Regions from separate parts of the Plantibacter sp. Mn2098 genome, predicted to be linked through region 2. Evidence: predicted binding sites of a transcription regulator. Region 2 holds the regulator's gene; the other holds the start of a gene.
The links. Region 2 encodes HspR, which represses chaperone genes until heat shock. Its sites were predicted from a motif close to AAGTTGAGTCNNNNNGACTCAACTT; they were not measured.
Positions count from the first base shown of each region.

Region 1: ACL9RL_RS02435 (Hsp20/alpha crystallin family protein) is a predicted target of HspR. The motif match lies at 2,249-2,273, and genes of this name have one in related genera.

Region 1 is NZ_JBMOUH010000001.1:544,622-559,248, reverse strand. Features, by position in the region: gene ACL9RL_RS02440 (DNA repair helicase XPB) at 1-1,497, shown strand, start outside; gene ACL9RL_RS02435 (Hsp20/alpha crystallin family protein) at 1,733-2,188, opposite strand; gene ACL9RL_RS02430 (hypothetical protein) at 2,353-2,784, opposite strand; gene ACL9RL_RS02425 (WhiB family transcriptional regulator) at 2,974-3,222, shown strand; gene ACL9RL_RS02420 (sensor histidine kinase) at 3,326-4,819, opposite strand; gene ACL9RL_RS02415 (MinD/ParA family ATP-binding protein) at 4,829-5,236, opposite strand; gene ACL9RL_RS02410 (AAA family ATPase) at 5,369-6,199, opposite strand; gene ACL9RL_RS02405 (hypothetical protein) at 6,196-6,849, opposite strand; gene ACL9RL_RS02400 (helix-turn-helix domain-containing protein) at 6,999-7,295, shown strand; gene ACL9RL_RS02395 (hypothetical protein) at 7,343-7,933, opposite strand; gene ACL9RL_RS02390 (Rv3235 family protein) at 8,082-8,561, shown strand; gene secA (preprotein translocase subunit SecA) at 8,648-11,458, opposite strand; gene ACL9RL_RS02380 (PadR family transcriptional regulator) at 11,727-12,305, shown strand; gene hpf (ribosome hibernation-promoting factor, HPF/YfiA family) at 12,499-13,140, opposite strand; gene ACL9RL_RS02370 (ComF family protein) at 13,231-14,055, opposite strand; gene ACL9RL_RS02365 (GerMN domain-containing protein) at 14,153-14,627, opposite strand, start outside.
Region 2 is NZ_JBMOUH010000008.1:121,622-136,248, forward strand. Features, by position in the region: gene ACL9RL_RS13585 (enolase C-terminal domain-like protein) at 84-1,397, shown strand; gene ACL9RL_RS13590 (FadR/GntR family transcriptional regulator) at 1,603-2,283, opposite strand; gene ACL9RL_RS13595 (MFS transporter) at 2,417-3,850, opposite strand; gene ACL9RL_RS13600 (amidase) at 4,211-6,046, shown strand; gene dnaK (molecular chaperone DnaK) at 6,311-8,176, shown strand; gene ACL9RL_RS13610 (nucleotide exchange factor GrpE) at 8,179-8,814, shown strand; gene ACL9RL_RS13615 (DnaJ C-terminal domain-containing protein) at 8,817-9,818, shown strand; gene ACL9RL_RS13620 (heat shock protein transcriptional repressor HspR) at 9,851-10,270, shown strand; gene ACL9RL_RS13625 (hypothetical protein) at 10,313-11,230, shown strand; gene ACL9RL_RS13630 (hypothetical protein) at 11,227-11,844, shown strand; gene ACL9RL_RS13635 (class I SAM-dependent methyltransferase) at 11,978-13,180, shown strand; gene ACL9RL_RS13640 (DUF817 domain-containing protein) at 13,393-14,292, shown strand; gene ACL9RL_RS13645 (NADPH-dependent F420 reductase) at 14,307-14,627, opposite strand, start outside.

The sequences.
Region 1 (14,627 bases), on a different contig from region 2:
CGGCTCGGACTGTGGAACGCCCGTGCAGCAGGTCACGACGCCGACTCGATGATCGAGACGCTCGAGCGGTACTCCAAGTTCTCCATCCCCGCATCCGTCACGGTCGACATGCGCGAGACCGTGAACCGCTACGGCCGGCTCATCATCGAACGCTCCGCGGACGGCGAGTTGATCCTCCGCTCCGCGGACCAGCCGGTCCTCACCGAGGTCGCCGGAGCGAAGCGCATCGCCCCGCTCCTCATCGGCCACCCGAGCCCCGACACCTTCCTCGTGGAGCCGTGGGCCCGCGGTCAGTTGAAGCAGGAGCTCGTGAAGCTCGGTTGGCCGGCGGAGGACCTCGCCGGATACACGCCGGGGACGCCGCACCAGATCGATCTGATCCAGGACGACTGGACCCTGCGGGGATACCAGCAGCAGGCGATCGACAACTTCTTCGCCGGCGGGTCCGGGGTCGTTGTGCTGCCATGCGGCGCAGGCAAGACACTCGTCGGAGCCGGGGCGATGGCGTCGGCCAGCACCAACACGCTTATCCTCGTCACCAACACGGTTTCTGCCAGGCAGTGGCGTGACGAGCTCCTCAAACGGACCTCGCTCACCGAGGACGAGATCGGCGAATACTCCGGTCAGGTCAAAGAGGTCAAGCCGGTCACGATTGCGACCTATCAGATCCTCACCGCCAAGCGGAAGGGCGAGTACGCGCACCTCGCGCTGCTCGACGCGATGGACTGGGGACTCGTGGTGTACGACGAGGTCCACCTGCTGCCGGCGCCAGTGTTCAAGCTCACGGCGGAGCTGCAGGCGAGGCGCAGGCTGGGCCTGACGGCGACGCTCATCCGTGAGGACGGCCGGGAGGGCGACGTCTTCTCGCTCATCGGCCCGAAGCGGTTCGACGCGCCGTGGAAGGAGATCGAGGCGCAGGGCTTCATCTCCCCTGCCGCGTGCTTCGAGGTGCGCGTCGACCTGCCGCAGTCCGACCGGCTGAGCTACGCGGCGGCGGCCGACGACGAACGCTACCGGCTGGCCGCGACCGCGCCGGCCAAGCTCGACGTCGTGAAGTCGCTCGTCGAGCGTCACCGCGGCGAACGGATCCTCGTGATCGGTCAGTACCTCGATCAGATCGAGGAGCTCTCGGAGGCGCTCGGCGCGCCGCAGCTCACCGGTTCGACCCCCATCGACGAGCGGGAACGCCTCTACCAGGCCTTCCGCGACGGTGAGGAGGAGGTGCTCGTCGTGTCGAAGGTCGCGAACTTCTCGGTCGACCTCCCGGAGGCGACGGTCGCCATCCAGGTGTCCGGCTCGTTCGGTTCTCGGCAGGAGGAGGCGCAGCGCCTCGGTCGCCTGCTGCGTCCGAAGAAGTCCGGTCTCGCCGCCAACTTCTACACGCTCGTCGCACGCGACACGGTGGATCAGGAGTTCGCGCAGAACCGTCAGCGCTTCCTCGCCGAGCAGGGGTACAGCTACACGATCCTCGACGCGCACGCACTCGCCGCCGTCTGACCCGTCCCCGCCGGTCCCTGAGCCCGTCGAAGGGCCCCGCAACATCATCCCCGCCCGGTCCCTGAGCTCGTCGAGGCTCCACAACACCGTCCCCGCCCGGTCCCTGAGCCTGTGGAAGGGCCCGTTCACAACTCAGGAGCGCCCTCGGCGTGTCGTCCCAGATCCACCGGATCGGACGCGACGCGCCGGGGCGCTCCTGAATTGCGAACGGCCTCGCCGAGGCGGCCGCGATGACCTACGCGGCTGCGGGGGCCTCGGCAGCAGAGGCAGCAGGCGCAGAGGGCGCAGCAGACGCGCCCGTCGCGACCTGGACCTTGCGCGGCTTCGCACGCTCGCTCACGGGAACGGTCACGTTGAGCACGCCGTTGACGTAGCTCGCAGCGATGTGCTCCGTGTCGATGCCCTGTCCGAGCGTGAACTGGCGCAGGTAGCTGCCCGTCCGACGCTCGCGGGCGATCCAGGTGATGTCGTCGCCGCTCGCGGGCGTGCGCTCGGCACGGATCGTGAGCAGCTGCCCGTCAACGTCGATGTCGACCGACGCGGGGTCGACGCCCGGCAGATCGGCGCTCAGGACGTAGACGTCGCTGTCGCGGTACAGATCCATCGGGATCTTCCGCGGCCCTGCAGTGGCGCCCTGCAGGCTTGCAGCGAGACGTTCGCGGTCACGTGTGGGGTCGAAGGTGAGAGCCATGGTGTTCCTCCTGTGTCAGGCACAGTCGGGAGCGATGCGGCAGCCCGGCTGATCGAATGAAAGTTGAGTGGATGTGACTCAACTCTCCAAAGATAATCGCGCACGCCGATGAGACCTTCCCCTGTTCGCGGACAGCGAGCGGGACGGGGGGCACCCGCCTCAGTTCAGTTGAACTCGCGTCGGGTGACCGCGATGACCGGCTTCGTGAACAGCAGGACGAGCACCACGAGCGATGGGATGAGCAGCAACCAGCCGATGCCCGGCTGCGCGAACACCCCCTGGAACGCGCCGATCGCCACCGCGATCTGCACGATCTGCCAGGTCACGGCCCCACCCCGGATCCAGGTCCGCCGACGGATCGCACCGATGGCGAGTGCGCTGACGAACACCGTGGCAATGAGCAGGATCACGAAGATGGCGAGTGCGCTCGCGAACGAGGACGGCTTCGCCGCGACGAGTTCGAAGAGGAACCAGGCGGACAGGCCCACCATGAACAGCGCCTCGATACTGAGCAGCACCACGAGCGCCCGCACGGCGGGTCGCCTGCTCGCGTCGTCGTTCGTCGATTCGCCACGCGCATTCTGGTCGGTACTCACAGAGGTATCCCAAACTTGACTATTGATTTGCCACTACCGATATGAAACCATGATTGAGGCCGATTTGACGTCCACGAGGAAGTGGACAGATCCCATTCTGGACGATCATCCCCCTCGCAAATCGGCATTCGCTTCCCGACCCCATTGATCGGTTGAAGAAATCTACCCTGCAATAAAAGGAGTACCCCTATGGACTGGCGCGACAAAGCTGCTTGCCTCACCGTCGACCCCGAGCTGTTCTTCCCGGTCGGCAACACCGGTCCGGCCGTCGACCAGATCGACAAGGCGAAGGCAGTCTGCGCCAACTGCACCGTCACCGAGGTGTGCCTCCAGTACGCGCTCGAGACCGGCCAGGACTCGGGCGTCTGGGGTGGCCTCAGCGAGGACGAGCGCCGCGCTCTGAAGCGCCGCGCAGCTCGCGCCCGCCGCGCTTCCTGACTCACAGCCCCCGGCTTCGCACACCACGACCCGTTCGGTGTGCGGGGCAGGGGGTTTTTGTGTGCCTCCGGCACGCCGCGCCCTGACACCCGAGGGGCAGCGATCAGTTCTTCGCGACCCAGCGCAACGGCACCTCGATCGTGACCTCGGTCCCGCTCCCCATCAGCGTGTGCCAGTCGATCGTGCCGCCGAGCTCACCCTGGATGAGCGTGCGCACGATCTGCGTGCCGAGCCCGGATCCGACCTTGCCCTCCGGCAGACCTGCTCCGTTGTCGCGCACCTGCACGGACAGCACGTCGTCCGTCCGGTTCGCAGTGATGGCGACATCGCCGTCACGACCGTTCAGCCCGTGCTCGACCGCGTTCGTGACGAGCTCCGTGAGCGCGAGCGCGAGCGGGGTGGCGTACTCGCTCGGCAGGTTGCCGAACGTGCCGGTGGACGTCGGGCGGACCGTTGTGTTGTGCGAGCTCGCGACCTCCGTCACGAGCAGCAGCACGCGCTGGAACACCTCGTCGAAATCGACGTTCTGGTTGAGGCCCTCCGACAGCGTGTCGTGCACAACCGCGATGGCCGCGACCCGGCGCATGGCCTGGCTGAGCGCGTTGCGCGCCTCCTCGGAGTGCGTGCGGCGGGCCTGGATGCGCAGCAGCGACGCGACAGTCTGCAGGTTGTTCTTGACCCGGTGGTGGATCTCGCGGATCGTCGCGTCCTTGGTGATGAGCTCCTGCTCCTGGTGGCGCAGTTCGCTGACGTCGCGGCACAGGACGATGGCGCCGATCCGGTCGCCGCGGCTGCGCAGCGGGATGGCGCGCAAGGAGATCGTCACGCCCTTGTTCTCGATGTCGGTGCGCCAGGGGGCACGACCGGTCACCACGAGCGGGAGCGATTCGTCGACGGTCAGCGTTCCGGGCAGGAGGTGTGTGGTCACCTCGGCGAGGGACTCGCCCTCGAGCTCCTCGTCGAAGCCGATGCGGTTGAACGCGGAGAGCGCGTTGGGGCTCGCGAAGGTGACCGTACCGTCGACATCGAGACGCATCAGGCCGTCGCTGGCCCGCGGTGCGCCTCGGCGAGGGCCGGTCGGTGCGCCGAGGTCGGGGAAGTCACCGGCCGCGATCATCTCGAACAGGTCGCTCGCGCAATCGTTGAACGTCAGCTCCTGACGGCTGGGCGTGCGCGCCTCACCGAGGTTCGTGTGCCGCGTGATGACGGCGATGGGCGCGTCGGCGTTGACCTTCTCGGTCGGTGAGAGCCTGCGGGCGACGGGAACGGCGCGGACGCGCGTCGGCGTCTCCTCATACCAATCGGGTGCCGAGGACTCGATGATGCGGCCGCTCTCGAAGCAGTCGGTGACCTGTTTGCGCCACTCCTGCTTGATCGACTGGCCGACGAAGTCGCGGTAGAACAGCGTCGCGGCGCTCGACGGGCGCGAGTGGGCGACCGCGATAAAGCTCCCGGACGCCGTCGGCACCCAGATGACGATGTCGGCGAAGGCGAGGTCCGCGAGCAGCTGGCTGTCGGCGAGCAGCATGTGCAGCCACTCGACGTCTTCTGCGCTGGAGCGCCCCTGGGCGAGTACAAGATCACTGAGCGTCGACACTCCCCCAGTCTAGGGTCGGCCGCGCGCCTTTCCTGTGGAGGTCCTCCGGGCGGCCCGTGTGTCGGCGCGCGCTTCGGCCCGTGTGTCGGCCCGTGTGTCGGCCCGCGTGTCGGCGCGTGTGCCGGCCCGCGCTTCGGCTCGTGCTCCGGCGCGTGCGTCGGCCCGGCTGATCGACGACACGGTTCGTTCTGGAAGGGTCTTCGCTGCGAGCTGCCGGATCGCCGCGGCGAAGGCGGACCGGCCCGAGCGCTCCCGGATCGTCCGGCCCGCGATGACCGCCGCATCGATCCTGCGCTGCTCCTCCGGCAGCATCCCGGCCGCCGAGACGCCGCCGAATCGAGCGAGCGTCGTGGCGATCTGACCTGCAGGGTCGAGCCCCACCGAGGAGGCCCGTACCCGATTGACGACGATCGACACCCTGGCGGGGTCGACGAGTTCAACCAGCTCGGCATGCCCACGGAGCAGCCGTGAGATGCCAACGGGGTCCCCCGTGCCGACCTCGATGATGTGGTCGGCCGCCCCGAGGACGGCGAGCGCCGCCGCATTCCGTCACGGTGCGAAGAAGTCGCTCGAGATCTCCTCGTCCGCTTCGATGCAGCATCCGGTGTCCACGATGACCACGTCTGCCCACGCACGGCAGGCGAGAAGCGTCGCCTCGACCCGTTCCCCGGTCAGTTCGGGCCAGCGTGACGATCTCGCGATGCCGGTGAGGACCCGGAACGCGCCGGTCGCGGCCGCGTGGATGACGGAGATGCGTTCGAGCTGTCCGGCGTCGAGCGCTCCGGAGGCGGCGAGGCGACAGGCCGCCGCGAAACCGGGCGCCTCGTCCAACAGGCCGAGCATCGGTGCGATCGACGCCGCGTACGTATCGGCGTCAGCGAGCACCACACGCCGGCCGGAGGAGGCGAACTCGGCGGCCAGGTTGACGGCGATGGTCGTGGCTCCCGGCGAGCCGCTCGCGTGCCACACGGCGAGCACCGTCCCAGGTGGCCGAGCGGCCGCCTGCATCGTCTCGCCACGTCGCATCGCGGCTCCGAGGGCCTCCAGCCCTGCGGACAGGGGCAGCACGTCCACAGCGTCTGCTCCGGCGCCGGCACAGAGCGCCGCAACCCTGCCTGCCTCGGCCTCGCCGTCCGACACGATAAGCAGGCGTGCTCCGTACCGGCGCGCCTCCTCGACGAGCGCGGCCGTCACGTGCCGTTCACCACCCGAGACCACAACACGGTCGATCTGCCCGCACGCGCTCTGCGCAAGTGCGGAGATGACAGCCTCGGCGTCGATGCATCGGCCGACCACCCGATGTCCGTCCTCAAGCATTCGTGTCAGGATGTCCGCCTCCATCGGCTGATCCACACCGAGGAGGATGCGGGAGGCGCTCATGCGCCCGGCTCGGCAGGGACCAGGGACACGAGGTGTTCGGCGGCGATCGCGGCGAGCACCGTCGCGACCTTCGACCGCGGAACCGAGAGTTCGACCGAGACGCCGTCACCCGAGCCGAGCGGTCCATCCTCCTTCGTCACGGTGACCACGGTGACCGCGGAGACGAGCACGGTCGGCGGCCCGTACTCACCCGACTGCAGCGGCGCGGCGGACCAGACGTCGACGACCGTTCCCGTCTCGATCTCCTGCGGCAGCGCGCCCGCCACGGTGACGACGACCGCTGCGACGCCCACCGCGGTCGCATCGCCCACCGCGGCCACCGGCAGCAGCTCGCCCTTACCGACGGTGCGTGTGACCACGAGCCCGCCCTCCGGCAGGGATCCGACCCGCACGTACATGTCCTCCGACTGACCGAGCCTGACCTGAACGGTCCGCAGCTGGGCCGGACCGGCAGCCTGGCCGGCCGTGAGCGTCGATCCTGCCACATATACGGCGACCGTCCGGTCGGACGCCGTGACGAGCCACCAGACGCCGACGAGGCTCACGACCACGAGGGCGATCCCGATTGCGAAACGCGGATCGAACCACGGGCCGCTCCGGCGGGCGGCCTCATCGGTGAATCCACGTCCTCTGGGGCCGGCATCGGTCATGGCAACTCCTCCCGCCGACGTCGCCGGCTCGCTCAAGGCCGCATCGACGGCCTGTTCCCATGGTGTCGACTTCCGCGGGAGCGCGAGAAAGTTATCCACAGACGCGACCGACTGCGTTCCGACCATCGTCCGCAGCCGATAATCGAACCATGAACGTTCTCCAGGACGACACCGCACTCGGACGATTCCTGACGATCGCGGACACCGCGGACATCCTGAACGTCTCAACGACCGATGTCGCCGAGTTGATCGATTCCGGGCAGCTCCCGGCCATCCGGGTCGGCCGCGGCGGGCCGTGGCGCATCGAGCGCGACGTCCTCGAGGGGTACATCGACGGACAGTACGAGGAGGCCAGGCGCAGCGCGCTCTGGCAGCAGGCGCAGCTGGCCGATCTCCCCGAGCTGAGCGGCGGCCGCATCATCCGTCAGCAGCACCCGTTCGGCTGAGCCGGTTCAGCAGCACCCACTCAGCGGCCCCCCTCAGCCGAGCCCGCTCAGCCGAGCCCGCTGCGCTCCACCGACACCACCGTGCTGAAGGCGATCACCCGGATCTCCACCACGTTCGACGAACGACGCGACGACCCGGGCTCGTGCACGGCGACATCCAGGTGATCACGACCGACCCGGTCGATCGTCCCGTGGACGGTCCCCGTGGCGCACGCGATGCGCACGGCCGTCCGGCGGCGGCTCAGATCCCGCAACACGAACGAGAGCGTCAGCCGATCCACGAGCCGTGATTCCGGTCGGTCGGCGGGTGCGAGGCTCATCTCCACCTCCGCCGGACCGAGCCGGATGGATGACACCGCCCACATGGGGATCACCAGCTCCCGATGCTCGGCCCCGGCGACGACCGCGGCGAACCAATCCCGGCCGAACGTCCGCGGAATCAGCCGGAGAGCGGAGCCGTCCGCGAGCTCGAGCAGCACGGGCGCCCCACCGGCCCGTGCACACGCGAGGATCCGATCGCGCAGCGTCAGCCGACCGCGTCGCAGACGTTCCTCCTCGAGGTCGAGACCCGCATCGTCGACTCCGAGCTCGTGGTCGAGCTGACCGGCGAGATCATCGAACAGGCTGTCCCATCGCATCCGTCGACGCTAGTGCGCTGCGGCCATCCGCGTCGGGAGTTCTCCACAGGCTTCAGTGACTCTGGACTTCCAGTACGCCGACATGCTTTGATGTGGCATTCCAGTTTGCCAGCCGTCGATGACGACCGAACCGCGTACGGAGACCGAGATGAGCATTGCTCTGCCAGACGACGACGCCGCTGCGTCGCGTCGCCGAGACCACCACCTTCCGCATCCGGTCGATCCTGCGCCGTCGGACCGCTTCATCGCGGACGATTTCTTCGGTCAGCAACCCGTCTCCACCGCCAAGCTGCCGGACCCGAAGCCCCTCCTCGTGAATCTCACCAGGAGTGTGATCGAGGTCATCGCCGGGGCGAGGGATCTGGCGCAACTCGCCAGATGGATCACCGCCGACGTGCACACGGTCCTCCTCAAGCGCGCGATCCTCGCCGAGCGCGCACGTCGGGTTCGTGGTCTGCCGACGGCACGCCCGGTCGTGCAGATCGGCACGGTCACGGTCTCCGAACCGCGTGACGGCGTCATCGAGGCGGTTGTGATGGTGCACACCAAGACGCGGTCGAGGGCCGTCGCCATCCGCTTGGAGGGCCTCGACCGCCGCTGGCGAGCCACCTCCATCAGCGTCCTCTGATCCCGCAGGCGGACGACGATCCCCTGGAGACGACAACGGCCGCCGATCGATGATCGGCGGCCGTTGTGCAGCGGGTGGCGCTGGTGTTACTTCTTGCCCTTCGCGCGGCGCTCCGCGCGGTTCACCGGTGCCGCCTCGGAGTCGTCGGCCTTCTGACCGAACGCACCACGAGCAGCAGGCGCCGGGACGTTGCCCTCTGCGGCGGCCTTCTCGATGGCTGCTTCACGCTGCAGACGCTGAGCCCGCTCCGTGGCGGCCTTCTCGATCTGACCGCGCTGGTTGCGCACCTCGACGCCGCCCTGCTCGCTCGGAGCGGAGTAGCTGAGCTTCTCGTTCTCGGGCGTCTCCTGGGTCAGACCGCGAGCGGAGATGGCCGGAGCCTCCTCGCCCTCGATCGCATTGACCTCGACCTCGAGGTTGAACAGGAAGCCGACGCTCTCCTCGCGGATCTGCCCCATCATCTGCTGGAACATGGCGTAGCCCTCGCGCTGGTACTCGACCAGCGGGTCGCGCTGCGCCATGGCGCGCAGGCCGATGCCGTCCTTGAGGTAGTCCATCTCGTACAAGTGGTCGCGCCAGCGGCGGTCGATCACCTGGAGGACGACGCGACGCTCCAGTTCACGCATGGCGGTCTCGCCGAGCGCTTCCTCACGGTTGGAGTACGCGAGCTTCGCGTCGGACAGGATCTCGCGGCGCATGAAGTCGCGGTTGATGCGACCCTTCGCTCCGGCCTCCTGCACGACCTCGTCGATCGTCAGACCGACGGGGTACAGCGTCTTGAGCTCCGTCCACAGTGCATCGAAGTCCCAGTCGTCGCCGTTGCCCTCTCCGGTGTGCTCGTCGAGCACCTCGTCGATGACGCTCTCGAGGAACTGCTGCGCACGATCGTGCAGGTCGTCGCCCTCGAGGATGTGGCGGCGGTCGCCGTAGATGGCCTCGCGCTGGCGGTTGAGGACGTCGTCGTACTTGAGGACGTTCTTGCGGATCTCGGCGTTGCGCGCCTCGACCTGCGACTGCGCGCTGCGGATGGCGCGGCTCACGATCTTGGACTCGATCGCGAGGTCGTCCGGAACGTTCTGGCGACCCATCAGGCTCTCTGCCGCACCGGCGTTGAACAGGCGCATGAGGTCGTCGGTGAGCGACAGGTAGAAGCGGCTCTCACCCGGGTCGCCCTGACGGCCGGCACGACCACGCAGCTGGTTGTCGATGCGACGCGACTCGTGGCGCTCGGTGCCGAGCACGTAGAGACCGCCGGCCTCCACGACCTTGTCGGCCTCTTCACGGACCTCGGCCTTGACGGCGGCGAACACCTCGTCCCAAGCCGCCTCGTACTCCTCCGGCGTCTCGGACGGGCTGAGGCCCTTCGCATTCATGGCCGCGACAGCGAGGAACTCGGCGTTGCCGCCGAGCATGATGTCGGTTCCACGACCGGCCATGTTGGTGGCGACGGTGACGGAGCCGAGGCGACCGGCCTGAGCGATGATCGCGGCCTCACGCGCGTGGTTCTTCGCGTTGAGGACCTCGTGCTTGACGCCCTTCTTCGCGAGCAGGCGTGAGAGGTACTCGCTCTTCTCGACGCTCGTGGTGCCGACGAGGACGGGCTGGTTGGCCTGGTGGCGCAGGACGATGTCCTCGGCGACCTGGGCGAACTTCGCCTCCTCGTTCTTGTAGACGAGGTCGGACTGGTCGATGCGCTGCATCGGCTTGTTCGTGGGGATCGCGACGACGCCGAGCTTGTACGTGGACATGAACTCGGCCGCCTCGGTCTCCGCGGTACCGGTCATGCCGGACAGCGTCTTGTAGAGACGGAAGTAGTTCTGCAGCGTGACCGTCGCGAGGGTCTGGTTCTCCGCCTGGACGGCGACGCCCTCCTTGGCCTCGATCGCCTGGTGGATGCCCTCGTTGTAGCGACGACCCTGCAGGATGCGGCCGGTGTGCTCGTCGACGATGAGCACCTCGCCGTTCATCACGACGTAGTCCTTGTCCTTCTTGAACAGCGCACGAGCCTTGATCGCGTTGTTCAGGAAGGAGATGAGCGGCGTGTTGGCCGACTCGTACAGGTTGTCGATGCCGAGGTAGTCCTCGACCTTCTCGATGCCGGGTTCGAGGACGCCGACGGTGCGCTTCTTCTCGTCGACCTCGTAGTCCTCACCGGACTCCAGTCGGAGCGCGAGACGTGCGAACTCCTGGAACCAGCGGTTCGCCTCACCCGATGCGCGACCGGAGATGATGAGCGGCGTGCGCGCCTCGTCGATGAGGATCGAGTCCACCTCGTCGACGACGGCGAAGAAGTGGCCGCGCTGGACCATGTCCTTGGCCTGCCACGCCATGTTGTCGCGAAGGTAGTCGAAGCCGAACTGGTTGTTCGTGCCGTACGTGATGTCCGCCTCGTACTGCTCGCGCCGCTGCTCCGGTGTCTGGCCTTCGAGGATGACACCAGTCGTCATGCCGAGGGCGCGGAAGACGCGCCCCATGATCTCGGACTGGTACGACGCCAGGTAGTCGTTGACCGTGACGACGTGCACACCCTTGCCGGCGATGGCGTTGAGGTATGCGGGGAGCGTCGCGACGAGGGTCTTGCCCTCACCGGTCTTCATCTCGGCGATGTTGCCGAGGTGCAGGGCCGCGCCGCCCATGATCTGGACGTCGAAGTGACGCATGCCGAGCGTGCGGCGCGCTGCCTCGCGCACCGCCGCGAACGCCTCGGGCAAGAGGTCGTCGAGGCTTTCGCCGTTCGCGTGACGCTCGCGGAGCGTCGTCGTCTCGTCCTTCAGCTCGTCATCGCTCAGATCGGCGAAGTCGTCTTCGAGGGCGTTGACCGCCTTCGTGTAGCTCTGAAGCTTCCTGAGGATGCGTCCTTCGCCGACACGAAGGATCTTCTCTAGTGGTGAGGCCACGAATTGCTCTCCATTTACGTGCTCAGGGGGCTGCGCCCCGTCCGGCCGACGGCGCGGACTCGCTGTCACCGATCTCGGGACAGTCCTCCCCATATGTTACCGGGGAGGTGCATGGATGGAGGCTGTGTGTCGGCATCCGATTCACCCAGCAGTGAACGCCGCAGGTTCGGAGGCGTGCCCGGCCTCCCCGTTTTCGGCCGTTGAACACGTAGAGTCGGCAGTGTTCAGTACACGGTACGCAATTTCGTCTGCAGCTCCAGGAGGAACGATGTCGGTCAAGTTCGGGCTGCTCGCGATCCTGTCGGAGGGCGATTGCTACGGGTACCAGCTGCGCGGCGAATTCGATCGCCGGACCGGCGCCCGCAGTTCGCTCAACGTCGGACAGACGTACACGACGCTGGACCGTCTCGAACGTGACGGCCTTGTGGAACGCGGGGACGTGAACAGCGAGGGACACGTCTTCTACCGGATCACCCAGGCCGGGCGCCTGGCCGTGACGGATTGGTTGGACGCGGCCGAAGCGTCCGCGCGCGCCTCACGAGACGACCTCGTGACCAAGATCGCCATCGCGGTGACCTTGCCGGGCATCGACGCCGCCGCGGTCATCGCGACCGAACGGCTCGCACTGCTCGACCGCCTCGCAGCGCTCACCCCCGTCCCGAGCGACGATCAGATCGCGGCGGGGATCGTCGATTCGGCGGCACGGTTCAAGGCGGAGGGCGAACTCGCCTGGCTCGATCACGTCGAACGGACGATCCTCACGGGCCCCGTCCGCGCGGACTTCCCGCTCGCGCAAGACATCCCGCGCCGGGGCAGGCCGTCCGCCCAGCAAGCCGCAACCGTCTGACGCGCAACCGCCTGAGCACTCCGGGCACCAGACCTGTTCGCAATTCAGGAGCGGCTTCGGCGAGTCGGCCCAGAACCGCTAGATTCGGCGCGACACGCCGGGGCGCTCCTGAGTTGTGAACAGACAGAACGGGCAGGGGCGGGGACAACGAACGGCCGCCCGGAAACCGGACGGCCGTTCGTGTGAGCTGGTATCAGGCCTGTTCGTCGAGGCTGATCACGCCGTAGTCCCACCCCTTGCGGCGGTACACGACGCTTGCGCGTTCCGTACCTGAGTCGATGAAGAGGAAGAAGTCGTGGCCGACGAGTTCCATCCGGTCGACGGCGTCCTCAAGGCTCAACCATTCGGCCGGGAACTCCTTCGTGCGGATGACGACGGGCGTGTAGGCCTCGTCCTCCTCGTGCTCGGCCGTGAGCGTCGCCACGCTCCCGGTCGAAACCTGCTCGAGCAGTTCCGGCGCGGCCGCCTGAATGGCGACACCGCTGAACCCTGCGGTCGAGGCCTCCTGCAGCGAGGTGCGATGCTTGCCGCGGCGCACCTTCTTCCGATCCTTGGATCGTCGAATGCGTTCCAGGAGCCTGGCCAGGGCGAGATCGAATGCGACGTATTTGTCGGAGCCCGTCGATTCCGCTCGGACGAGTGGTCCAGGACCGACGAGCGTCAGCTCGACCCGGTCTTCGCCCTTGCGTCCGTGTGCGTCGTGGTGACGGGAGACCTTGATCTCGAGCGACAGCGCCTGCTCGGCGAGGTGCTCGACCTTCTCCGACTTCTCGTTCGCGTACTCGCGAAAACGGTCCGTGATTCCGAGTCCCAGTCCGACGATGTTGATGTCCACGTTCGACCTCCTGATCCGGCTGACCGCCCGGTCTGGGGCGGTCCTTTCACGCCTGTCCTGCCACCGTAGTGCCGAACCCTGCATATGTCATCAGCGTTCGCCGACTTCGTCTGATACTCGGTTCCGGGGACCGGTCGAATCGGCCCTGGCGAGCGCCGCGACCGCGACGACGACTCCCCCGGCGTCGGCGACGGCCCGCATCGCTTCCCTGGCCGTCGCGCCCGAGGTGACGACGTCGTCGACCAGGATGAAGGTGCGGCCGGCGAGGTCCGCACGAGCGGCGAGTGCGCCGTCGAGGTTCGCGGCCCGCTCGGCCCGACCGAGGCCGCGCTGGTCTGCGGCGCGACGGGTCCAGCGCAGGACTCGCGATGGGGTCAGCCCCGCCCGCCGCACGAGCGTGTCGACGGGGTGGAACCCCCGCGCGACGGATGCCGCCCTGGTCGTCGGGATGGTCACGAGCTCGATCGCGCACTCCGAGGGAATCTCCTGCCGCGGGTCCGCTGTGCGAACGTCGTCACTTTCCAGACCGTCGACGGCCGCGACGATCGCCGAGCGGAGTGCTGCGGAGAGCACACGGGCGAGATCCGTGCGTCCGCCGTTCTTGTAGGCCAGGACGATGCGCGCAACGGTCGGGTCGTAGATCGTCGCGGCGGAGCCCCTGACGTCACGGGTGCCCCTTGCCCCGCTGACCCCGCTGACGGCACCGACAGTCCCGACCGCGGCGCCCCCGCCGGACACCCCCCATCCGGTCGGCGCGTCCAGCGCCCCGGAGCACACATCGCACAACGTCAGCCCGGCGGCGCCGCACCCCGCGCAGACGACCGGCACCACAAGCGTCCACACCTCACGCAGCGCTGCCAGCACGACGTCCGACGCCGTCCCTCGCCGCCGCCGATGCCCGTCCGTCCACGCCATGCAGACGAGCCTCCTCGATCCGCGACGGCAGGCCTTGCGCCATCGACCGATCTGTGGACGACCTGCCGGATCAGTGCCCTGTGAGCAGCACCAGGGATCAGTCCGTCGAGCCCATCTGCGTCGCAATGAATGCGACGCCCTGACCGGCCACCTGCCAGGCCGAGCCCCGCGGCACCATGATCTTGCCGTCAGAGGTCAGCGCACGCAGCTGGTTCGGCCCGTTGCCGCCGACGAGGCCAACGACGCCGTTCAACGCGGTGACCGGGGTCGACTTGCCACCGACCTGCTGGCTCACCATCCGGGTGTCGCCGTTCGGTTCGTCGACGAGCACCGCGACCGTCAGGTCATCGACCCAGGTGACGCTCACCGGCTCGCCGGCCATGACTTTCAGATCGTTCGGTTCGCCGAGCTTCGTCGGGACGTTGCGATCGCCCCTGATGATCGCGGCCGCGACGAGCCGCAGCTGCGATCCACTGCGGATGAGCGCGACGACGCGCGTCCCCTCCCGGGAGACCTGCAACGACTCGATCGACGACGCCTCGGGCCAACTCGTCGCGATGGGGGTCGCAGCA
Region 2 (14,627 bases):
CTTCAATGGAGCAGTATCCTGTATCCTATTGCCGTTCTATACATCCGATGTTTGAATCGGCGGCCGAAGAAAGAGAGTCATCAGTGAGCACGATCCTCGCGCTGGAGACCAGTGACGTCCGGTTCCCGACGTCGACATCGCTCGACGGCTCGGATGCCATGAACCTCGATCCCGACTATTCGGCCGCCTACGTCCGCATCGTCACCGACGCAGAGGACGGCCTCGAAGGGCACGGGTTCGTGTTCACGATCGGCAGAGGCAACGACGTGCAGGTGGCGGCGATCCAGGCGCTCGCGCACCACGTGGTGGGGCGGAACGCCGAGGAGCTGCTTGCGCACATGGGCGCGACATCGCGCGAGTTCCTGTGGGATTCGCAGCTGCGGTGGCTCGGCCCGGAGAAGGGTGTGATGCACATGGCGATCGGCGCCGTGGTGAATGCGCTCTGGGACCTCAAGGCGAAGCGCGCGGGACTGCCCGTGTGGCAGCTGCTCGGGCGGATGTCGCCGGCCGAGATCGTCGAACTGGTCGACTTCCGGTATCTCGAGGACGTACTCACCCCCGAGCAGGCGCTCGACATCCTCGAAGCCGCCGTGCCCGGCCGCGCCGAGCGTGAGGCGCAGCTGCTGCAGACCGGCTACCCGGGCTACACGACGACGCCCGGTTGGCTCGGCTACAGCGACGAGAAGCTCGTCCGCCTGGCGAAGGAAGCGGTCGCCGACGGGTTCGGGATGATCAAGCTCAAGGTCGGCGGAAACCTGCAGGACGACATCCGTCGGTTGCGGCTCGCACGCGAAGCGGTCGGTCCGGACATCCTGATCGGCACGGATGCCAACCAGCGCTGGGGCGTGACGGAGGCCATCGAGTGGATGTCGCACCTGGCCGAATTCGACGTGACGTGGATCGAGGAGCCGACGAGCCCCGACGACGTCCTCGCGCACGCCGCCATCGCACGCGGTGTCGCCCCGATCCGGGTCGCGACCGGTGAACACATGGCCAACCGGGTGATGTTCAAGCAGTTCCTGCAGGCAGACGCGCTGCAGGTGTTGCAGATCGACGCTTCACGGGTCGCCGGGATCAACGAGAACATCGCAATCCTGCTGCTCGCGGCCCGCTTCGGTGTGCCGGTCTGCCCGCACGCCGGCGGGGTCGGGCTGTGCGAGGCGGTGCAGCACCTGTCGATGTTCGACTTCGTCGCGGTCTCCGGGACGACCGATGGGCGGGTCATCGAGTTCGTCGATCACCTGCACGAGCATTTCGTGACACCCGTCGTGATGGAATCCGGTCGCTATCAGACGCCCACGGCGCCCGGCAACGGCATGGAGATGCTCCCGGCCAGCCGAGCGCAGTACGCCTACGTCCCCGCCCCGGAATTCGCGTCGGACGCAGCCCTGGCCTGACCGCCTGCTGCTCGCCTGACGCGCCTGCCGCTCGCCTGACGCGCCCCACGCATCGCATCGCTGCGGTCCATCCGCCACCTGATCCGCAGCTACTTCTCTTTCCAGAATTCAGGAACGTTCACAGCATTCAGGACGATTCGGCCGGTTTTCCGGCGCAATCGTCCTGAATTGCGGAAATGTTCCTGAATTCTGCGAACAGCAGCGGTCAGGCGCGCGTGACGGCCTCGCGCAGCCAGTGCTCGATGCCCGCGATGTGCACCGTCGCGTGCGCCTCGGCGAGCGACGCGTCGCCCCGCTCGATCGCATCGAGGATCGCGTGATGCTCCGCAAGCGTCCTCGCGACCGAGTGCTCCTGCGTCAGCCCGCGCCAGATCCGTGCGCGGACGGTGTGGCTCGACAGGCTCTCCAAGAGGCTCGACAGGTAGCCGTTGCCGGCGGCCGCTGCGATGGCCCGGTGGAATTCGAGGTCGTGCTCGACGAGTCCCTCGACGTCGGTGTCGACATCGACGGACCCGGCGATGCGACGCAACGCGGCGACCTGACTGGGCGATGCCGCACTGGCGGCGAGGCCCGCAGCTGCCGGTTCGAGGATGCGGCGCACGGCGAACAGTTCGAGGATCGAGTCGTCGCTGTGCAGGTCGATGACGAACGACATCGCCTCGAGAAGGAGCCGGGGTTCGAGGCTCGTGACGTACGTGCCGTCGCCGCGCCGGACATCGAGCACGCGGATGACTTCGAGGGCTTTGACGGCCTCGCGCATGGAGCTGCGGGAGAGGCCGAGCCGATCGCTCAACTCCTTCTCCGGTGGGAGGCGCTCGCCCGGCCGGAGTTCGCCGCGGACGATCATGTCCTTGATCTTGAGGATCGCTTCGTCCGTGACTGCCATTGCTCGATCGTATCTGTCGTGCCCGCCGTTTTCCGGAACAGACGCCACTCGGTTGCAATATGCGTCCGACATCGACCGCTTCCTGCAGGCGGACGCTTGCTCCCGAAAGCGATGGGAGGAGGAGCGCTCCGGCTCAGGAACGCACGCCGATGTTCCCCTGCTTCGCCTTGACGGGGAGGAGCAGCGCCAGCCCGATCGCGATGACGAGCACAATCCCGAGGATGCCCCAGTACTGCCCGCCGCCGAAGGTCACGAACAGCGCGAACGCGGTCGGTGCGAGGAACGAGACGGCGCGGCCGGTCGTCGCGTACAGGCCGAACACCTCACCCTCACGACCGGGCGGGATGATGCGCGCGAGGAACGACCGGCTGGCCGATTGGGCCGGCCCGACGAAGATGCACAGCGCCAACCCGAACGTCCAGAACACGATCTGGCCGCCGTCGTGGAACGCGAACACCGCGATGCCGCAGATCACGAGGCCGATGAGGGAGCCGAGGATGACGGGCTTCGCGCCGAGCTTGTCGTCGAGGAGGCCGACGCTGATGGTCGCGATGCCGGCGACGACGTTCGCGGCGATCGCGAAGATGATGACCTCGCCGGGTGAGAACCCGAACGAGCCGGCGGCGAGCACTCCGCCGAACGTGAACACGCCGGCCAGGCCGTCGCGGAACACGGCGCTCGCGACGAGGAAGTACAGCGTCTGGCGGCTGTCGCGCCACAGTTCCGCGATGCTCTTCCCGAGCACCACGTACGACTTGAAGAAGCCGACGCGGGGCAGGGCGACGGCCTTCGGAGCATGGTACTCGGGCACCGCGAACAGCACCGGCAGCGCGAAGAGCGCGAACCAGGCGGCGGCGATCAGCATCGACACGCGGACGCTCATCCCGTCCTCGGACGTCACGCCGAAGAGACCGACGTCGGGGTGGATGAAACCGAAGTAGACGATGAGCAGCAGCACGATCCCGCCGATGTACCCCATCCCCCAACCGAGGCCGGACACCTTCCCGATGGAGGTCGGTGTCGACACCTGCGCCAGCATCGCGTTGTAGTTCACGCTCGCGAACTCGAACACGACGTTGCCGGCCGCGAGCAGGACGAGACCGAGCCAGAGGTAGTTCGGGTCCGGCTGCACGAAGAAGAGGAGCGCCGTGATCGCGACGACGACGAAGGTGTTGAAGCCGAGCCAGAACTTGCGGCGGCCGGAGGCATCGGATCGTTGGCCCGTGATGGGGGCGAGCAACGCGATGAGGAGACCGGCGGCAGCGAGCGCCCAGCCGAGCGAGGCGGAGACCGCCGCCTCTCCGCCGAACGCCTCGCCCGTCAGGTAGACGCTGAACACGAACGTCGTGACGACGGCGTTGAACGCCGCGGATCCCCAGTCCCACAGGCCCCACGCGAAGATGCGGCCCTTCCGGCCGCTCTGCGCCTTGACGGCTGCGATGCGCGCCGTGTCGAGGTCGACGGTCGCTGCGGCTGCGTCGGCGTTCGTGAGCGGGGTCGGCGGGAAGTTCCGGGGGCGGGACCCTGGTCGAGGCTGGTCGTCGTCGTGACCGGGCGTGTCGTTCATACCCCGAAGGCTAGCGCTCCGAGGTAACGCGCCGGTAGACGCCTCGTTTCCGCTGCCGAGGGGTCGCGAATTGCGGGTGCAGGCGTCGCGCACCCGCAGTTTGCGACCCCTAGGCGGACGTGGGTGGGCGGAATGGCGTAGGCCGGGCGGGGGAGGGATGAGGGGAGGGAGGGGGGAGGCATGAGGGGAGCGATGGGGGAGGCGACCGGGCGGTTGGTACCGGGGTGCCATGTGGGGGCGACGGAGATGGTCCTGGAGGGAGACGACGGGCGGGGTGGACGTTTCTAGGCTCGGGGGCGTGAAGAAGATCAACACTTGTCCAGTAACTGTCGATGCTCGATGTGGGACGGGGATCGTCGCGTGAGCGGCCGACCGAACCGGGCATCCCGAGCCGGCCGCTTCGCCGCAGTCGTCGGCGTCACCGCCGTCCTGTGTGCCGCCCCCGCGGCATCGGCGTTCGGTGCGACGACGACGCAGACCGCGCATTCGACGCCGTCTGCTCCGACGGCCGGGGGCGCCGCTGCCGCAGCGACAGACGCGAACCGCACGAACGTCGTCGACCTCGGGATCGCCGGCGCCGCCGACCTCCTGAAAGCCGGGAAGACGACATCGGAAGCCCTCGTCACCGCCTACCTGCAGCGCATCGCCGCCTACGACCGGCCCGACGCCGGCAAGGACGGCTCCACCGCGACGACCGGCCTCAACTCGATCATCACGATCGATGACGAGGCGCTCGCCGAAGCGAAGCAACTCGACGCTGAACGCGCCGCGGGGAACCTGCGCGGCCCGCTGCACGGCATCCCGATCGTGGTGAAGGACAACATCGCGACCGCCGACATGCCGACCACCGCCGGCAACGGCGCGATGCGGGACTATCGCACCGCGGCCGACGCGACCTCGGTCGCACGCCTCCGCGACGCCGGAGCGATCATCCTCGCGAAGTCGAACCTGGCCGAATTCGCGGCGATGGGCGACAGCAGTGTGAGCGTGTTCGGCGAGGTCAAGAACCCCTACGGCGCCGAACTCGGCACGAGTGGTTCGAGCGGCGGCAGCGCAGCGGCCCTCGCGGCGGGCTTCGCGGCTGGGGCGATCGGCACGGACACCGCCGGGTCGATCATCGGCCCGTCGGCGAACGGTTCGCTCGTCGGTGTGCGTCCGACGTTCGGCCTGACGAGTGTCGACGGCGTCGTGCCGGGCAACACCGCGCTCGACACCCTCGGGCCGATGGCGCTCACCGTGCGCGATGCGGCCATCCTGCTGGAGGTGCTGGCCGGGCAGGACCCGGCCGACCCCAACACCGAGCCGACCGCCGGCATCGACACGCACTCCTACGTGAGTGGCCTGAGCTCGACGTCGCTCCAGGGCGCCCGCATCGGCGTTCCGGCCGATTGGGACGCGTATCTCGCGGGGCCGGGCGCGGTCTTCGCCTACCTCGATGCGGAGGGGAAGGCGACGTACGACCGGGCGATCGATGCGCTGCGGGCGCGCGGGGCGGTCATCGTCCCCGTCGCGTACGAGGCAGGGACGCTCACCGCTCCGAGCGTCCCAGGCGACTTCGGGTACCAGGTGCACCACTTCCTGCAGACGACGAAGGCGACGGTTCCGCCGGCTGCCGCTGCGCTCGCGGCGCCCGATGACGTGTTCGATCTGCACGACGTCTTCGCGAGCCCCGACACGACGCTGGGTGAGCTGTTCGCTGAACTCCAGCCGTCAGAGACACCGGATCCGGAGGTCGTCGCGGCGCTCGCGACGGTGCCGCAGGCGCGGCAGGAGTTCGCGGACTTCTTCACGTCGAACGGGATCGACGCGTTTGTGTTGCCGTCGACGGCGAGTGAGGCTCCGTTGAGCCTCGACGGGTCGACCGAGCTCACCTCACGCGCCGGGGCACCCGGTGTGACGGTCCCGTCGGGGATCGATGCCGCCGGCCGGCCCCTCGGGATCAAGTTCATCGGGCAGCGGTACGACGACGGCCGGATGCTCTCGTTCGCGTACGACTACGAGCAGGCGACGCATCACCGGGTGGCGCCGTCGGCGTTCCCCGAACTGGCGGGCGGCGGAGTCGTCCCCACCGATCCGACGAAGCCGACCCTCCCCGATACCGGCGCCGGCTTCGTCCCGGCCGCCCTCATCGCATCGGCCGTCATCCTCGCCGCCGGCGGCACCGTCCTCATCGTCCGCCGCTCCCTCCGCCCCTAACCCCCCCCGCCCCTGCTCGCGAACCGTCACTTGTGGCTGTTTTCGATGGGGTCAATGTCGCCACAACTGACAGTTCGCGGGCAGAGGGCGGATGGGGATGGCTGGGAGAAGGCGGGGAGTTGAGTCGAGGCGGCTCAACTTTGTTGACATCGGAACGACGGTCTGTAAAATTGAGTCTGCGCGGCTCAAGTCCGAAAATACCGGTCGGCGACCAGCGCACAGACTTATCAAGCGTCAGATCCAACGAACCAAGGAGATCAACACATGGCACGTGCAGTAGGCATCGACCTCGGAACCACCAACTCGGTGGTCGCCGTCCTCGAAGGTGGAGAGCCCACCGTCATCGCGAACGCCGAAGGCTTCCGCACCACCCCCTCCGTCGTCGCATTCACGAAGGATGGCGAGGTGCTCGTCGGCGAGACCGCGAAGCGCCAGGCCGTCACCAACGTCGACCGCACCATCGCGAGCGTCAAGCGCCACATGGGCACCACCTGGACGTTCGACGTCGAGGGCAAGAAGTACACCCCGCAGGAGCTGTCCGCTCGCATCCTCGGCAAGCTCAAGCGTGACGCCGAGCAGTACCTGGGCGACACCGTGACCGACGCCGTCATCACGGTCCCCGCCTACTTCAACGACGCCGAGCGTCAGGCCACGAAGGAAGCCGGCGAGATCGCCGGCCTCAACGTCCTGCGCATCATCAACGAGCCGACCGCTGCTGCCCTCGCCTACGGCCTGGACCGCGGCAAGGAGGACGAGCTCATCCTCGTCTTCGACCTCGGTGGCGGCACCTTCGACGTCTCGCTCCTCGAAGTGGGCAAGGACGACGACTTCTCCACCATCCAGGTGCGCTCCACCTCCGGTGACAACCGCCTCGGCGGCGACGACTGGGACCAGCGCGTCGTCGACTACCTGATCAAGCGCTTCAAGGACGCCACCGGTGTGGACGTCTCGGGCGACAAGATCGCGAAGCAGCGCCTCAAGGAAGCTGCGGAGCAGGCCAAGAAGGAGCTCAGCTCCTCGATGTCCACCTCGATCCAGCTGCCCTACCTCTCCCTCACGGAGAACGGCCCGGCCAACCTCGACGAGACGCTCACGCGTGCGAAGTTCGAAGAGCTCACGAGCGACCTGCTCGAGCGCACCCGCAAGCCGTTCAACGACGTCATCGCCGAGGCGGGCGTCAAGGTCGGCGACATCGCGCACGTCGTGCTCGTCGGCGGATCGACCCGTATGCCGGCCGTCGCGGAGCTCGTCAAGAAGCTGACCGGTGGACAGGAGCCCAACAAGGGCGTCAACCCTGACGAGGTCGTCGCCGTCGGCGCAGCCCTCCAGGCCGGCGTGCTGAAGGGCGAGCGCAAGGACGTCCTCCTCATCGACGTCACCCCGCTGTCGCTCGGCATCGAGACCAAGGGCGGCATCATGACGAAGCTCATCGAGCGCAACACCGCCATCCCCACGAAGCGCAGCGAGACCTTCACCACGGCGGACGACAACCAGCCGTCCGTCGCCATCCAGGTCTTCCAGGGCGAGCGCGACTTCACGCGCGACAACAAGAACCTCGGCACCTTCGAGCTGACCGGCATCGCTCCGGCTCCGCGCGGTGTGCCGCAGGTCGAGGTCACCTTCGACATCGACGCCAACGGCATCGTGCACGTGTCCGCAAAGGACAAGGGCACCGGCAAGGAGCAGTCGATGACGATCACGGGCGGTTCCTCGCTCGGCAAGGAAGACATCGAGCGCATGGTCCGCGAGGCCGAGGAGCACGCTGCAGACGACAAGCTGCGTCGTGAGCAGGCGGAGGTCCGCAACAACGCCGAACAGCTCGCCTACTCCATCGACAAGCTCATCAAGGAGAACGAGGACAAGCTGCCCGAGGACGTCAAGACCGACGTCCAGGGCGATGTCGACGCACTCAAGAGCGCGCTCGCCGGAGACGACGAGGACGCGGTGAAGACCGCGTTCGACAAGCTCAACGAGTCGCAGACGAAGCTCGGTGAGGCGATCTACGCGCAGTCCCAGGCAGCGGAGTCGGCAGCAGCCGGCGCCGAGACCCCTGAAGCCGACCAGTCCTCTGACGAGGACGTCGTCGACGCAGAGGTCGTCGAGGACGAAGACGACAAGGACAAGAAGTAGCCATGACCGACGAGAACCAGAACCCCGAGGGCATCGACCCGGAGACCGGTGAGGTTCGTCAGCCAGGCACCGACGGGACGGACGCTGCGGCGTCCGCCCCGTCGGGCGCATCCGAGGACACCTCCTCGGACGCAGCGCAGGATGACGAATTGACCGTCGAGGACATCCTGAACGCCGCACCGGAGCACCCGGTGGAGGGCGAACTGACGGAGGCCGAACTCCTGGCAGCCGAACGCCTCGCCGACCTCCAGCGGGTCACGGCGGAGTACGCCAACTACCGCAAGCGCACCGAGGCCGGCCGTGAGGTCGAGCGCGAGCGCACCACCGGTGAGGTCGCGAAGGTCCTCCTGCCGGTGCTCGACGACCTGGACCGTGCTGAGAAGCACGGCGACCTGGACGGCGACGCACCGTTCAGCCAGATCGCGCAGAAGCTGCGGAACTCCGTGGAGAAGCTCGGCCTGAAGCCGTTCGGCACCATCGGGGAGACCTTCGACCCCAACGTGCACGAGGCCATCTTCCAGCAGCCCACTCCTGACGCCGAAGGCGAAACCGTGCTCGACGTCGTCGAGACCGGCTACACCCTCGGTTCGACGCTCCTGCGCGCCGCCAAGGTGGTCGTTTCCGTCCCGGTGAGCTAGCGATGGCGAGTCAGGACTGGTTCGACAAGGACTTCTACAAGGTCCTCGGCGTCAAGAAGGATGTGACGCAGGCTGAGCTGAAGAAGGCTTATCGGAAGCTCGCGAGGCAGTACCACCCGGACTCGAATCCAGGGAACGATGCGGCTGAGGCGCGGTTCAAGGAGATCAGCGAGGCCAACTCGGTGCTCTCCGACCCAGAGCAGCGCAAGGAGTACGACGCGGTCAGGGCCATGGGTGGTGGAGCCCGCTTCACCGCCCCGGGCTCCGGCGGCGGCAACGGCGGCTTCGAGGACGTCTTCGGCAACATGTTCGGCGGTGGGGCTCGCGGTCAGAGCTACACCTACCAGCAGTCCCCTGGAGGGGCCGGCGGGTATGAGGACATCCTCGGCGGCATGTTCGGACAGGGCGGCTTCGGCCAGACGACCGGCGGGTACCGCGGGTACGGCGGACCGACCCCCGGTCGCGATGTCGCAGCGCACACCACGGTCGACTTCCTCACGGCGACGAAGGGCGACACGATCTCCCTGCAGACCTCGGAGGGGCGCACCATCAAGGTGAAGATCCCGGCCGGTGTCGCCGACGGGCAGAAGATCCGCCTGCGTGGCAAGGGGCAGCCGAGTCAAGACGGCGGTCCTGCCGGAGATATCGTGGTCACCGTGAGTGTCCGCAAACATCCCGTGTTCGAACGCGACGGTCTGAACCTGCGGGTGAACGTGCCGGTCACGTTCGTCGAGGCGACCCTTGGCGCAACCATCGAGGTCCCCACCCTGGGTGGAGACCCCGTGAAGCTGCGCGTCGCCCCCGGCACCCCCAGCGGGCGTGTGCTGCGGGTCAAGGGTCGCGGAGTTGTGACGACGAAGGGCACCGGCGATCTCCTCGCGGTCGTCCAGGTCGTCGTCCCGGCCCACCTCGGTGCAGAAGCCAAGGAAGCGCTCGAGAAGTTCCACGAGCTGGAACCCAAGGAGAACCCGCGCGACGAACTGCTCGCGAGGGCCAGAGGGTAACCCCATCAAGGAGGGATGAGCAGATGCACGGCATGGACGAGCACTCGCCGATCTTCGCGATCGCGATGGCGGCGGAGCTCACCGGCATGCACCCGCAGACCCTCCGACAGTACGACCGCATCGGGCTCGTCTCGCCCACCCGCACAGCCGGGAAGTCGAGGCGGTACTCGATGCACGACATCGCGCAACTGCGTGAGGTGGCGAGACTCAGCGCTGAAGGCGTGAGTCTGGAAGGCATCTCCCGCATCCTGTCCCTGGAGAACGAGGTCACCTCGCTCCAGGGACGGGTGCGTGAACTCGAGCACGCGCTCGCCGACGCGCTGCTCAAGTCCCCTGGCGGCCGAGTCTTCGCCGCAGGGATCGAGGGGAGCGTTGTGCCGTTGAAGAGCGGGACGCGGGCTCGTCGGCGCACCGAGGTCGTTGTGTGGCGGCCGAGGTCGCCTGAGGCCTGAATCTTGCGGCGGCCCCGATGGCGGCGCGCGTAGGATGCTGGCATGAGTGAGACGCAGCCGGGCGCACAGCAGCCGCAGCAACCGTACGGGCAGCAGCAGCCGCAGCAACCGCCCGGGTATGGGCAGCAACCCCCGCAGCCCCCGCAGCCCGGATACCAGCAGCCCGGCTACGGGCAGCCGCCGCAGTATCAGCAGCCGTACCAGCCGCCGCAGTATCCGTCGCAGGCCTACCAGCCGCGGTATCAGCAGCCGGCACCGATCCGCACGGCTCCGCCGCGTCCGCCGCTGAGCCCCGCCCATCGCAAACTCGCCCTGCTGGCAGGCGGGCTCGGCTACGGACTCATCACACTCGGGTTCATCGCCATCAGCGCGCCGTTCTTCATCGTCGTCTTCGTACTCGTCTTCGGCTTCCTGATCGGCGGCCTCGCAGCGGCACTCGGCGCCGGACTGCAGTCATCGCGCGCATTGGAGCTCCTCTACCAGACCGCGGTCGAGCCGTTCATCTGGTGGTACGTGCTCCTCATCGTCGGCGGCATCGTCATCGTGGTCGTCGGATTCCTCGTGAGCATCTCCATCCTGCGACGCGGCGGTGTGCGCAAGCCCGTCGCGACGACCTTCGCCGGGTGGGGCATCGCATTGGCGGCGGGTGCGCTCGCCAGCAGCATCATCTCGCCGTTCTTCAGCCTGCTCGGCAGCCACGACCTGTCGAGCGGCGACCGGAACTGGGTCGGACCGGTGCTCACGGTCACGATCGTCAGCCTCGTCCTGACGCTCATCGTGAACGTCGTCTTCGGGATGCTCGCCTGGTGGTGGATGGCGCACGTGTTCCGTGGAGCGGCCGATGTCCCGGGTTCCGGTCCGCGGTTCGGTGCCGGTGCCGGTGCCGGCCATGTTGCCGGCCCAGGGGGCGCGCCCGGTGCCGGACCCGGCTTCCCGCCGCCGCCCGCAGCATCGCGATGAGTGCGTTTCCGGCGCCGACGGTCCCCGCCAGGGCGGCGGTCGACGCCGGCCCGGTCACGTCGCGTCGTCGGAGCGGGGCGAGACGGGCGGGCGCCCTCGCGTATCCGTTGATGTACTTCGGCGTCGTCGCGGGGGTCGTGCCGATGCTCGCCCTGCTCGTCATCACGGCGCCGATCCTGTTCGGTGTGCTGTTCGGGGCCGGTGAGACGGAGTTCGTCGCCGGGTTCTCCCGCACTTTCGCGACCGTGCTGCTCGTCCTCAGCACCCCGTTCGCCGTGTGGGTCTGGGGATACGTGGGCGTTGGCATCGTGGCGTTCGTCGCCGGTACGGCGCTCAGCCTCCACCTGTTGCGGACGCACGGTGTCGATCGGCCACGAACCGTGACGGTCGGCGGGTTCTTCGCCACGCTGCCGATCCAACTCCTGTTCGGGATCGTGAGCGTCATCATCGTGCTCGGTGTGGTCGGTGCGAGCTTCGGCCAGGACACGATGACGACGATGCGTGCCGTCGGGCAGGGGATCATGATCGCCACGGCGGTGAACCTGCTCATCTCGGCCGGACTCGGGGCGCTTCTATTCCCGGTGGTGCTGCGGGCGGTGAAGCCGAGGCGGTAGTGTGCGGGGGCTGCTGTGTCGGGCTGCGCTGTGCCAGCGCTGTGCTGGTGCTGGCCGCGACTTGCCTGGGCTGTGCTCGCTGTGGTCCTCTCGATGATGCGCTCGTACACCGCCGTCCCGCTAGCCTGAGAGGATGCCCGAGTTCAGCTTCGACGTGTTGCGCCGCTTCCCCGATGTGGAGGCGCCCAACCTGTTCGCCGTCGATGCGAGCGATCGGCTGATCCTCGATGAGGCGGCCGGTGCGTTGGCCGATGCCGCTCCCGGGACAGTCGTGGTGGTCGGTGATCACTACGGCGCGTTGACGCTCGGCGCCGCAGCGCTGCATGGCGCCCGCAGGATCCGGGTGCACCAGGATCCGCTGAGCGGCGAGCGTGCGCTCCTCGCCAACGCTGCGGCGGTCGGACTCTCCGACGCGTTCCGCGTGCTGCCGCTCGGCGAGGAACTGTTCGCCGGCGCGCGAGTCGTGCTGCTGCAATTGCCGCGGAGCCTGGATGCGCTCGCCGAGATCGCCGAGGGGATCGCGCGTTGGGCCGATGCGTCCGTCCAGGTCTTCGCGGGCGGCCGGATCAAGCACCTGAGCACCTCGATGAACGAGGTGCTCAGTGCACGATTCGAGCGCGTCGAGGCGAGCCTCGCTCGGCAGAAGTCTCGGGTGTTGCGGGTGGCCGGGCCACGGGGTGTCGCCGGGACCGAGCGTTCCGAGCCGCGATTCCCGTTGCTCGAACGGCATGCCGACCTCGGCCTGACGGTCGCTGCTCACGGCGCCGCGTTCGCCGGGACGAAGATCGACATCGGCACGCGCTACCTGCTCGATTTCCTGCCGCAGGCGGCACCGGGCGCCGAGCGCGCGATCGACCTGGGCTGCGGGACCGGGGTGCTCGCCGTGTCGCTCGCGCTCGCCCGGCCGGGCATCCGCGTCATCGCGACGGATCAGTCCGCCGCCGCTGTGGCCTCGGCCGAGGCGACCGTCCGGGCGAACGCTGTCGGCGAGCCTGCTGGTGCTGGTGCTGGTGCTGGTGCCGGTGCCGGTGCCGCGGCATCGTCGCTCGTCGAGCGCGTGTCCGTGGTCCGTGACGACGGTCTGGCCGGCCAGCCCGACGCATCGGCGGACCTGATCCTGCTGAACCCGCCGTTCCACATCGGGGCGGCGGTGCACACGGGCGTCGCGCATCGGTTGTTCGCGGATGCGGCGCGAGTGCTGCGTCCGGGCGGCGAGCTCGTTGTGGTCTGGAACTCGCACCTCGGCTATCGGCAGGCGCTCGATCGAGTCGTCGGCCCGACGACGCAGCTCGGCCGCAACGCCAAGTTCACGGTCACCACCTCCACGCGTCGCTGACCCCGCCCGCCCCGAGCGCCCCGCCCCGCTCCCTTCCCGCCTCCCCCTTCCCCTCCCCGTCCTCCTCTCCACAATTCAGGAAGATCCACTGAATTCAGGACGGATCAGCGGTGAATCGGACACGATCGTCCTGAATCGTGCAAAAGTTCCTGAATTCCGAAACGGATCGGGTGGGTCGCGGACGGTCAGGGTCGGGTCCGTATGCTGGGGCGATGTCCGACCGACACGACCACATCCACGAGCTGACGAGCGTCGAACGATGGATCGACGACCGCGCCAACCGGATGCTGCGCGACGCACCCCACGGCGGCGCACGGGCGAGACTCGTCGAGTTCCTCGTCTTCGGGGCGAAGCAGTCGTGGGCGTGCGTGTTCGGCGCCGCGATGCTCATCGTCATCGTCGCCGCCCGACTGTGGTACCCCGATGACCTGTGGCTGGCACGGAACGACGCCCTCGTCATCGCCGCCATCGTCATCCAGGTGGTGATGATCGCGACCAAGCTGGAGACGGGCCGCGAGCTGTGGGTGATCGTCCTGTTCCACGTCGTGGGCACGGGCATGGAGGTGTTCAAGACCGGCGTCGGGTCGTGGGAGTACGACGGCGGAGGCATCCTCCACATCGGCGCCGTCCCGCTCTACACGGGATTCATGTATGCGGCGGTCGGGTCGTACATGGTGCGCGTGTATCGGTTGTTCGACCTGCGGTTCAACCGGTATCCGAAGCGATGGATCACGGCCGTCATCGCGATCGGCATCTACGTGAACTTCTTCTCGCAGCACTTCATCTTCGACGTCCGTTGGGTGCTGCTCGCGGCCGTGCTCATCGTCTACGCGCGCACGATCATGCACTTCCGCGTGTTCCGAGGCGTGCATCGGATGCCGCTCATCGTGGCGTTCCTGCTCGTAGCCTTCTTCATCTGGATCGCGGAGAACATCGGGACGGTCACGGGTGCGTGGCTCTATCCGAACCAGACCGACGGATGGCAGCTCGTCCCGATCACCAAACTCGTGTCCTGGTTCCTGCTGATGATCATCTCGGTCGTGCTCGTGACCTGGGTCTATCCGCCGCGCCCCGTGCGTCGGCCCGCCCCGGTTCCCGCCCCCATCCCCTGACGGCTCGCGGCAGGCTACTGGTCGCGGTAGCGCTTCGCGGATGCGACGGCGGAGGCGAGCTCCGGTGCGGTCAGCCGCACGACGTAGCCGGGGGTGTCGCGCTGGATGCGCCAGCCCTCTGACAGTGCGCCGATGTCGAGCGCGTCGAAGCCGATCGCATCGATGAAGGCGGCGACGGTCGCTTTGGCCTCGGCGTCGTCACCGGCGATGACGAGCGCGCGACGGTCCGGCGTGCCGGTCGGCTGGGCCTGCTCGGTGATGTGGACGGCGGCGATGTGGTTGAACGCCTTCACGATGCGAGCGGTGGGGATGAGGGTCTGCAGGAGTTCCGACGT